2 regions of the Streptomyces sp. CNZ301 genome follow, and region 2 is predicted to be linked to the other one. Evidence: riboswitches for the same ligand, from Rfam matches in the RefSeq annotation. Region 2 holds a riboswitch; the other holds the start of a gene.
What was found. Region 2 has a riboswitch for glycine ahead of gcvP (aminomethyl-transferring glycine dehydrogenase). Riboswitches for the same ligand answer to the same signal wherever they lie in the genome.
Positions count from the first base shown of each region.

Region 1: linked by a shared signal. The riboswitch ahead of gcvT (glycine cleavage system aminomethyltransferase GcvT) and the one ahead of gcvP (aminomethyl-transferring glycine dehydrogenase) in region 2 are both predicted to bind glycine.

Region 1 covers NZ_SHLG01000001.1:2,611,320-2,615,724, reverse strand. Annotated here, with positions in the region: gene EV375_RS11205 (serine hydroxymethyltransferase) at 1-685, opposite strand, end outside; gene gcvH (glycine cleavage system protein GcvH) at 815-1,195, opposite strand; gene gcvT (glycine cleavage system aminomethyltransferase GcvT) at 1,331-2,485, opposite strand; glycine riboswitch at 2,630-2,739, opposite strand; gene EV375_RS11190 (AAA family ATPase) at 3,046-3,690, shown strand; gene EV375_RS11185 (circadian clock KaiB family protein) at 4,110-4,405, shown strand, end outside.
Region 2 covers NZ_SHLG01000001.1:236,349-240,753, forward strand. Annotated here, with positions in the region: gene gcvP (aminomethyl-transferring glycine dehydrogenase) at 1-1,759, opposite strand, end outside; glycine riboswitch at 1,820-1,946, opposite strand; glycine riboswitch at 1,947-2,042, opposite strand; partial or broken gene EV375_RS29490 (PRC-barrel domain-containing protein) at 2,296-2,445, shown strand; gene EV375_RS01100 (DNA polymerase IV) at 2,589-4,145, opposite strand; gene EV375_RS01105 (MerR family transcriptional regulator) at 4,180-4,405, opposite strand, start outside.

The DNA.
Region 1 (4,405 bases), 2.4 Mb from region 2:
GCGTGGTCGTGGTCACCACGTCGGCGTACGGCACCGGGGAGGGGTGCAGCCCGGCCGCCACCAGGCCCGCGAAGTGCGCCATGTCGACCATGAGCAGCGCGCCGACCTCGTCCGCGATCCGGCGGAAGGCGGCGAAGTCCAGCTGCCGCGGGTACGCGGACCAGCCCGCGATGATCATCTGCGGACGGTGCTCGCGCGCGAGCCGCGCGACCTCCTCCATGTCGACCTGGCTGGTCTTCTCGTCGACGCGGTAGGCGACGACGTTGTACAGCTTGCCGGAGAAGTTGATCTTCATGCCGTGCGTGAGGTGACCGCCGTGCGCCAGGTCCAGGCCCATGATCGTGTCGCCCGGCTTCAGCAGCGCGAACATCGCCGCGGCGTTCGCGGAAGCGCCCGAGTGCGGCTGTACGTTCGCGGCCTCGGCCCCGAAGAGGGTCTTGATGCGCTCGCGTGCGATGTTCTCGATGACGTCGACGTGTTCGCAGCCGCCGTAGTAGCGACGCCCCGGATAGCCCTCCGCGTACTTGTTGGTGAGGACGGAGCCCTGGGCCTCCAGCGAGGCGACGGGCGCGAAGTTCTCCGACGCGATCATCTCGAGGGTGGACTGCTGACGGTGGAGTTCGGCGTCGACGGCGGCGGCGACGTCCGGGTCCACCTCGTGGAGAGAACTGTTCAGAAGCGACATGGAACCATCCCTGGTGGCAGGCCGGTCGGGCACATTGGCGGACATACGGCGTTCAGTCGGTGCTGCTCGGTCGTAGGGGGCCGCTCGTCGCGGCTCCGGGTGTGAAGGCCGGCCCTCGCCGGCCCGGCGTCAGCTTCCGGCGGCGAACGAGGCGTACTCGTCGGCCGTCAGCAGGCCGGCCGGCTCGCCCGTGACACGCACCTTGAACAGCCAGCCGCCCTCGAACGGGGCGGAGTTGACCAGCGCCGGGTCGTCGACGACATCCTGGTTGATCTCGGTGATCTCACCGGAGACCGGCGCGTAGAGGTCGCTGACCGACTTGGTCGACTCCAGTTCGCCGCAGGGCTCGCCCGCGGTGACCGTGTCCCCGGCCTCGGGAAGCTGGACGAAGACGACATCGCCGAGCGCGTCGGCGGCGTGCGCCGTGATGCCGACGGTCGAGACGCCGTCGTCGGCGTCCGACAGCCACTCGTGCTCCTTGCTGTAGCGCAGCTGCTGCGGGTTGCTCATGGTGCGATTCTCCTGGATGAGAGGGGGACGGAGGGAATCAGTCTTGGTCAGTGGGACGCAGGACACGTCGAACGGCGCGGGGCACGCGCGGTCCGGCGACCGAAGCGGGTCCGGGTCCTGCCGCCGACGTCCTTGTCAGCGTTGCCGCTTGTAGAAGGGGAGAGCGACGACCTCGTACGGCTCGTGGCTGCCGCGGATGTCCACCGCGACACCCTCGGTGCCGGGCTCCGCGTATGCCGGGTCGACGTACGCGATGGCGATGGGCCTGCCGAGAGTGGGCGACGGTGCCCCCGAGGTCACCTCGCCGATCACCGAACCGTCCGCGGCGGAGACGACCTCGTACCCGGCACGCGGCACGCGGCGGCCTTCCGCGATGAGACCGACGAGCTTGCGCGGCGGCGCCGTCTCCGCCCGGGCCGCGGCGGCCTCCAGCGGCTCGCGCCCGACGAAGGCACCGTCGTTGGTGGTCTTCTCGAACTTCACGATCCTGCCCATGCCCGCGTCGAACGGCGTTGTCCGGGTGGTCAGTTCGTGCCCGTACAGCGGCATCCCCGCCTCGAGGCGCAGCGTGTCACGGCAGCTCAGCCCGCAGGGCACGAGACCTGCGGGCGCGCCCGCCTCGGTGAGCGCCTCCCAGACGGCGACTGCGTCGGCGGGGGAGACGAACAGTTCGAAGCCGTCCTCGCCGGTGTATCCCGTACGGGCGATCAGCGCGTCCCGGCCGGCGACGGTGCCGGGCAGCCCCGCGTAGTACCTCAGCCCCTCCAGGTCGGCGTCCGTGAGGCCCTTGAGAATGGCGGCGGCCTCCGGGCCCTGCACGGCGATCAGCGCGTAGGTGTCCCGGTCGTCGCGCACCTCGGCGCCGAAGCCGGCGCTGCGTTCACGCAGCGCGTCCAGCACGGTCTGCGCGTTCGAGGCGTTGGCGACGACCATGTACGTCTCCTCGCCGGTGCGGTAGACGATCAGGTCGTCGAGGATGCCGCCCGAGGCGTCGCACAGCATGGTGTAGCGGGCGCGTCCGACGGCGAGCCGGGAGAGGTTGCCCACCAGGGCGTAGTCCAGCAGTTCGCCCGCCTGCTGCCCGGTGACGGTGATCTCGCCCATGTGCGAGAGGTCGAAGAGGCCCGCACGTGAGCGCACGGCGACGTGCTCGTCCCGCTCGCTGCCGTAGCGCAGGGGCATGTCCCAGCCGGCGAAGTCGGTCATCGTCGCGCCGAGCGCGCGGTGTACCGCGTCGAGGGCGGTGGTGCGGGGACCGCTGCCGGTGGTCCCGCTGTCGGTGTCGCTCATGTCAGGCTCCCGTGACTCGGTGACGCGGATGTCCTCCCCATCTGTCATCGGAACCTGAGAGGTTCGCCACGAGCCCTCGTGTACGGGCGGCGGCTTGCACCGTGGGTGGAGCCGCCCGTGGGCGGCCCGCTTTTCAGATCTGCCTCGTCCTGCGCGGTATCGGTGCCTGAGAGATTCAAGGGAGGACTTGCTCCTTCGGCGCCCCGGCGGGACCGCGCTCCGTGCACGGCCGGGAACTCTCCCGCGTGGATTCAAACGGCCGGTATGCAGTTGGCTGGCCCGCTCATCATGGCACGGCGGCGCAGCACCGTCGACGGTGCGTGCCCCACCGGGCGGGGAGGCCGCCTTGCTGCGCATTACCGTTCCTTGACACTCTCTGAGACGAGCCGCCGGGACGGCGGTCTTCTCCGGGGAGGGGCGATCAGGTGGGCAGCCTGCGCAGTGCGTACGCGACCGTGACCGGCTGGGGGTACTCGCTCCCCGGCCAGTCCAGAGACGCCGCCGACGCTCCGGCCCCGGCGGCGGTTCCGGCTCAGGCGGCGGCACCCGTCCCAGCGGCGGTGCCGGAAGACGATCCTGCGGCCGTCAGGACTGCTGCCGCCGCAGTCCCTGCGGCCTCACTCCCTCCGGCCGCCTCCGTCGACCTCCGCGGTACGGCCGCCCGGTGCACGCTGCGGTATCCCGCGGGAGACCGCGTCGTGGTCTCCGGCCTTCCCGGCAGCGGCAAGTCGACGCTGATCCAGCGCGTCCTCGGCCTCCAGGACGCCGTCCGCCGCGTCGACTCCCAGGACGTGCGCGAGCGTTGGGCGGCCGCGCTGCCGCGCTGGCTGCCCTATGCGACGTACCGGCCCCTCGCCCGCATCGCGCACTACGCGGGGCTGCGGCGGGCGCTCTCCTCCGGTGCGAGCGTCGTCGTGCACGACTGCGGCAGCCAGGTGTGGGTGCGCAACTGGCTCGGCCGGGACGCCCTGCGGCGCGGCCGCGCCCTCCACCTCGTCCTGCTGGACGTACCGCCCGCGACGGCGCTGCGCGGCCAGGCCGAGCGCGGGCGCACCGTCTCCGGCTACGCCTTCCTGCGCCACCGCCGGGCGGTCCGGCGGCTGATCGCGAACGCGGAGGCGGGGCGGCTGCCGCGAGGTTGCGAGTCGGTGGTCCTCCTGGACCGCCGGGCAGCGGGCGCTCTCGCGGGCATCGCCTTCGAATAGCCGCGCTCCCGCGCCGGAGGCACGAGTCCGGCGCAGGCGCCGGAGGAGTGGCCGCGCGGGGCCGGAGGCGCCGACCCGGCGCGCATTACCGGCATGGCCGCTCCCTGCTCGCGCCCGGTGGCGTGCCGTGCGATGTTGTCGGGACAGGGCAGCCGCCGACGGGCGGTTCCCGTCTCCGCCGGCGTCATGGCGGGAGGAGGGCGGATGCTGACCGGGCTCGGCAGGCGCCTGCACGTATGCCTCGGGTACGGGCCGTGCGTCGTGTCTTTCTGGTGAAGCTCCCGGGTGCTCCCCGGACTGGTAAAGGCAGGTGCCTGGATGGATGTCACGGGAGAGCGGGGAGGCAGGACCCGCGGCGCGGGTCGTGGTGACCGGGCAGGGGTACTTCGGCATTCCGGGCGGCCGGGAAGGGCGGACGGGTGACGAGAAGCTACGCCTTCCGCCTGTATGTGTCCGGCCAGTCGGAGCGGTCCAGCGCTGCCGAGTCGAATCTGCGCGCCTTGGCCGGGGCACGGCTGCCTGACGGCTTCGAGTTGGAAGTGGTGGATGTGGTGGCGCGGCCCGGACTGGCGGAGGAGCAGCGCGTCCTGGCGACGCCGACTGTGGTCAGGCTGCTGCCGCATCCGCAGTTGCGGGTGATCGGAGACCTGTCCGATCCGCCGAGGGTCGCGTACGCGCTGGGGCTGCCGGACGAGCCGCAGGAGGTCCGGATGGA
Region 2 (4,405 bases):
CCCGTACGGCCAGCAGTCCGGCGAGCTCGCCCTGGGAGCCGGCGTTGGGCTGCAGGGAGATCCTGTCGTAACCGGTGATCTCCGCGAGCTGGTCCTCCAGCTGACGGATCAGCGCGAGGTAGCCCTCCGCCTGGTCGGCCGGAGCGAAGGGATGCAGCCCGGCGAACTCGGGCCAGGTGACGGCCTCCATCTCGGTGGTGGCGTTGAGTTTCATGGTGCACGAGCCGAGCGGGATCATCCCGCGGTCCAGCGCGTAGTCGCGGTCGGCGAGCCTGCGCAGGTATCGCAGCATCGCCGTCTCCGAGCGGTACTCGTGGAAGACGGGGTGGGTCAGGTAGTCGTCGGTGCGCAGCAGCGCCCCGGGGAGCGCGTCCTCCTGAACGCGGCCGTCCAGTTCCTCCACGTCCGCCTCGACGCCGAACGCGGACCAGACGGCCCTCAGCTGGACCCGGTCCGTGGTCTCGTCGCACGCCATGCCGACGTGGTCCGCGTCCGTCTCGCGCAGGTTCACGCCCGCCTCCCGCGCACGGGCGACGATCTCCGCCGCGCGTCCGGGAACACGCGCCGTGACCGTGTCGAAGTAGCTGCCGTGCACGATCTCGACTCCGCCCCCACGCAGCCCCTCGGCGAGCAGCGTGGCGTACCGGTGCGTGCGGCGGGCGATGCCGGCCAGACCCTCCGGCCCGTGGTGCACCGCATACATCCCGGACATCACGGCGAGCAGCACCTGGGCGGTGCAGATGTTGCTGGTGGCCTTCTCCCTGCGGATGTGCTGCTCACGGGTCTGGAGGGCGAGGCGAAAGGCCTGGTGTCCGTCCGCGTCTTTGGAGACGCCGACGAGGCGGCCGGGCAGACTGCGCGCGTACTTGTCGCGCACCGACATGTAGCCGGCGTGCGGTCCTCCGAAGCCCATGGGAACGCCGAAGCGCTGGCTGGAGCCGACTGCGATGTCGGCGCCGAGCGACCCCGGCGAGCTCAGCAGCGTGAGAGCGAGCAGGTCGGCGGCGACGGTCACCACCGCACCGACTTCGTGCGCCTGGTCGATGACGGCACGGTGGTCACGAACCGCGCCGGAGGCTCCCGGGTATTGCAGCAGCAGCCCGAAGACGCCCTTCTCCGACACTTCCGCCGGGATTCCGTCGCTCAGATCCGCGACGACGACCTCGACTCCGGTCGGTTCGGCGCGGGTGCGGATCACGGCGATGGTCTGCGGCAGGCAGTCGGCGTCCACGAGGAAGACGCCCTGCTTGACCTTGCCGACCCGACGGGAGAGCGCCATGGCCTCCGCCGCCGCCGTGGGCTCGTCGAGGAGGGACGCTCCGGAGGTCGGCAGACCGGTCAGGTCGGCCACCATGGTCTGGAAGTTGAGCAGGGCTTCGAGGCGGCCCTGCGAGATCTCCGGCTGATACGGCGTGTACGCGGTGTACCAGGCGGGGTTCTCCATGACGTTGCGCAAGACGACCGACGGCGTGAATGTCCCGTAGTAGCCGAGGCCGATCATGGAGGGGAGCACCTGGTTGCGCGCGGCGAACTCCCGCAGCTCCGCGATCACTTCGGCCTCGGTGCGGCCCGCCGGCAGGTCCAGGGCCTCTTCGCTCTTGATCACGTCGGGGACGGCGGCGGCGGTCAGCTCGTCGAGGGAGCCGTAGCCGACCTGGGCGAGCATCTTGGCCTGGGCACCGGCGTCGGGGCCGATGTGGCGTCGTTCGAAAGGAGTTCCGCGTTCCAGATCGGCGAGCGGGATGCGGTTGGCGGTCATCTGCGGGGGCCTCCTGGTCACTGTGACCTACGGGGACACCACGGCGCTGGTGCCCGGACGGCCTCCCCCTCTGTCATCTCAACCTGAGAGTTTCACCGGCCCGCTCCGGCTGAGCGGGGACCCGGCTTTCACCGTCGGTGAGGAGGAGCCCAGGCACTGCTCGGCCCGCCCTGCTTTCCAGAGTGACCTCGCCCGCGCGGTACGTGAGCCTGAGAGATTCCGGGGAGGAGTTGCTCCTTCGGCGCCCCCGGCTGACGCCGGGGGACTCTCCCGCTCGGGGTCCACAGCCGCTTACGAGACTACCAGCGGTTCCTCCTCCAGGACCCGGAGGTGCACTCGGGTGGCCAACCACTGAAATGTGCCTTTGGGTGGTAATACGGCTTGTACGACCGGCTCCCGGCGTCCTCGGCGCCCCCGCAGCACGCCGTTGCACGGCAGTACGGCAGGGCCGAGGAGGGGTTCGCCAGACCACCCGACCCAGGACCGGCCTCGTCCCGTGACGCACCCGGTGCCCCTGACGACGACTTGGAGGGACCGTGCAGAACGACATCGATCCACGGAGCCTTATCGGGCGCAGAGCGCTCGACAGCAGCGGCTGCAAGATCGGAACGGTCGGGGAGGTCTACCTCGACGACGCGACGGGCGAGCCGGAGTGGGCCGCCGTGCGCACGGGCTTCTTCCGGCGCGAGGCTCTTGTGCCGCTGGAACCGAGTGAGCTGGTCGGCGGCGTCCTCCACGTCCCGTTCGAGAAGGCCCTGGTGCGCAGCACGCCCGTGCTCGGCGTGGGCAGGCACCTCTCGCCCCGCCAGGAGCTCCAGCTCTACCTCCACTACGGACTGGACGTGCCGCCCTCGGCCGAGTCCGCAGGACCCGCGCCGTCCTCACCGGCGTCGTCGGGCCCGCCGACGATGCCGTCCTCGCCGCCGCCCGACAGGGACTTCGGGTGGATAGCGGGGACCGAAAGCTGAGTCGGTTCCCCCGTACGGCCCAATCCCCCCGCCTGTATCCGCCGCGCCATCGCCGCGAGCGGCGGCGGTTCGGCCGGCTCCAGAGCCGGATCGTCGACGAGGTACGTGCACACCCGGCCGGGCGCGGAGCCCGGTTCCTCGAACCTCACGGTGACCCGGCCCAGACCGCTGCCCTGAACCCAGCCGTGACCGCGTTCCGCGTGCCTCACATCCCGGCCAGGAATCCAGCGCCGGCGGGAAGGCTCCTCCGGCGCCTCGGGCGCGGCCACCTCCCCGTGTCCCTCCCCCGTGCGGCCGCCCGTCGCCTCCTCCGCCACCGCTGCGGCGTCCGCATCGGACTGTGCCTGCGCGAACAGATCCTCCTGCGTGAAGTCGGCCAGTCCGCTGACGCCGACGCCGAGCAGACGCACGCCGGAGGTCGTGTCGACCGTGTCGAGCAGCCTGGCCGCGGCCTCGCGCACCACACCCGTGTCGTCCGTGGGGCCACGCAGCGTCTCCGAGCGCGTCAGGGTCGAGAAGTCGTAGCTGCGGACCTTGATCACTACTGTGCGACCGGACCTTCCGGCCGCTCGCAGCCGCTCGGCGCAGCGTTCGGCGAGACGTGCGAGGTGGGCCTGTACGAGCGCCCTGTCGGTGAGGTCGACGTCGAACGTGTCCTCCACGGACACGGATTTCGCGTCACGTTCCGCGATCACCGGCCGGTCGTCCCAGCCGTTCGCCATCGCATAGAGCGAAGTGCCGTGGGCCCTGCCCAGAAGTCTCAGCAGCTCCGCCTCGCCGGCCTCCGTGGTGTCGCCGACAGTGGTGATCCCCGCCCGCCGCAGGACCCCCGCGGTGGCCGGCCCCACGCCCGGGAGGGTGCGCACGGGCATCGGAGCCAGCAGTTCACGTTCGGTCCCCGGCTCGATGGCGACGAGCCCATCGGGCTTGGCCAGCTCCGACCCGATCTTGGCGAGCATCTTCGAGCCCGCCAGCCCGACCGAGCCGCTGAGGCCTGTCGTCTCGGTGATCTTCTGCCGCAGCCGCCGGCCGACTGCCCGCACGTCCGAGGATTCCGGGCTCTCGCCGAGCGCGTCCCCGGCCTCCAGATCCACGAATGCCTCATCGAGGCTGAGGGGCTCCACCAGCGGCGACAGCCCGCCGAGGATCTCCATGACGGCCTCGCTGACATCCCTGTAGAGGCTGAAGCGGGGCGCGAGATAGGCGGCGTTCGGGCACAGACGACGGGCCTGGCCCATGGGCATGGCCGAATGGACACCGAAGATCCGCGCTTCGTACGAGGCCGTGGCGACGACGCCGCGCGGCCCGAGCCCCCCGACGATGACGGGTTTCCCGCGGAGGCTGGGCTTGGAGGCCTGCTCGACGGCAGCGTAGAAGGCGTCCATGTCCAGATGAAGGATCGTCGGCGCGCTTCTCACATTGGTCGATGGTGCCGCATGGCACCGACATTCCTCAGCCCGCGCGGTTGCGCCGCCGTGCCAGTTCGTCCCCCGGGTGGTCGCCGACGATGGTCTCGCCCGTATCGACATGCTCGCCGTGCAGCTGCGCCAGGGCTCCTTCGACGTCCTTCCACACCACGCCGACGGCGATTCCGAACACGCCCTGTCCGCCCTGCAGCAGGTCGACCACTTCGTCGGGCGAGGAGCATTCGTAGACGGTGGCGCCGTCGCTCATGAGC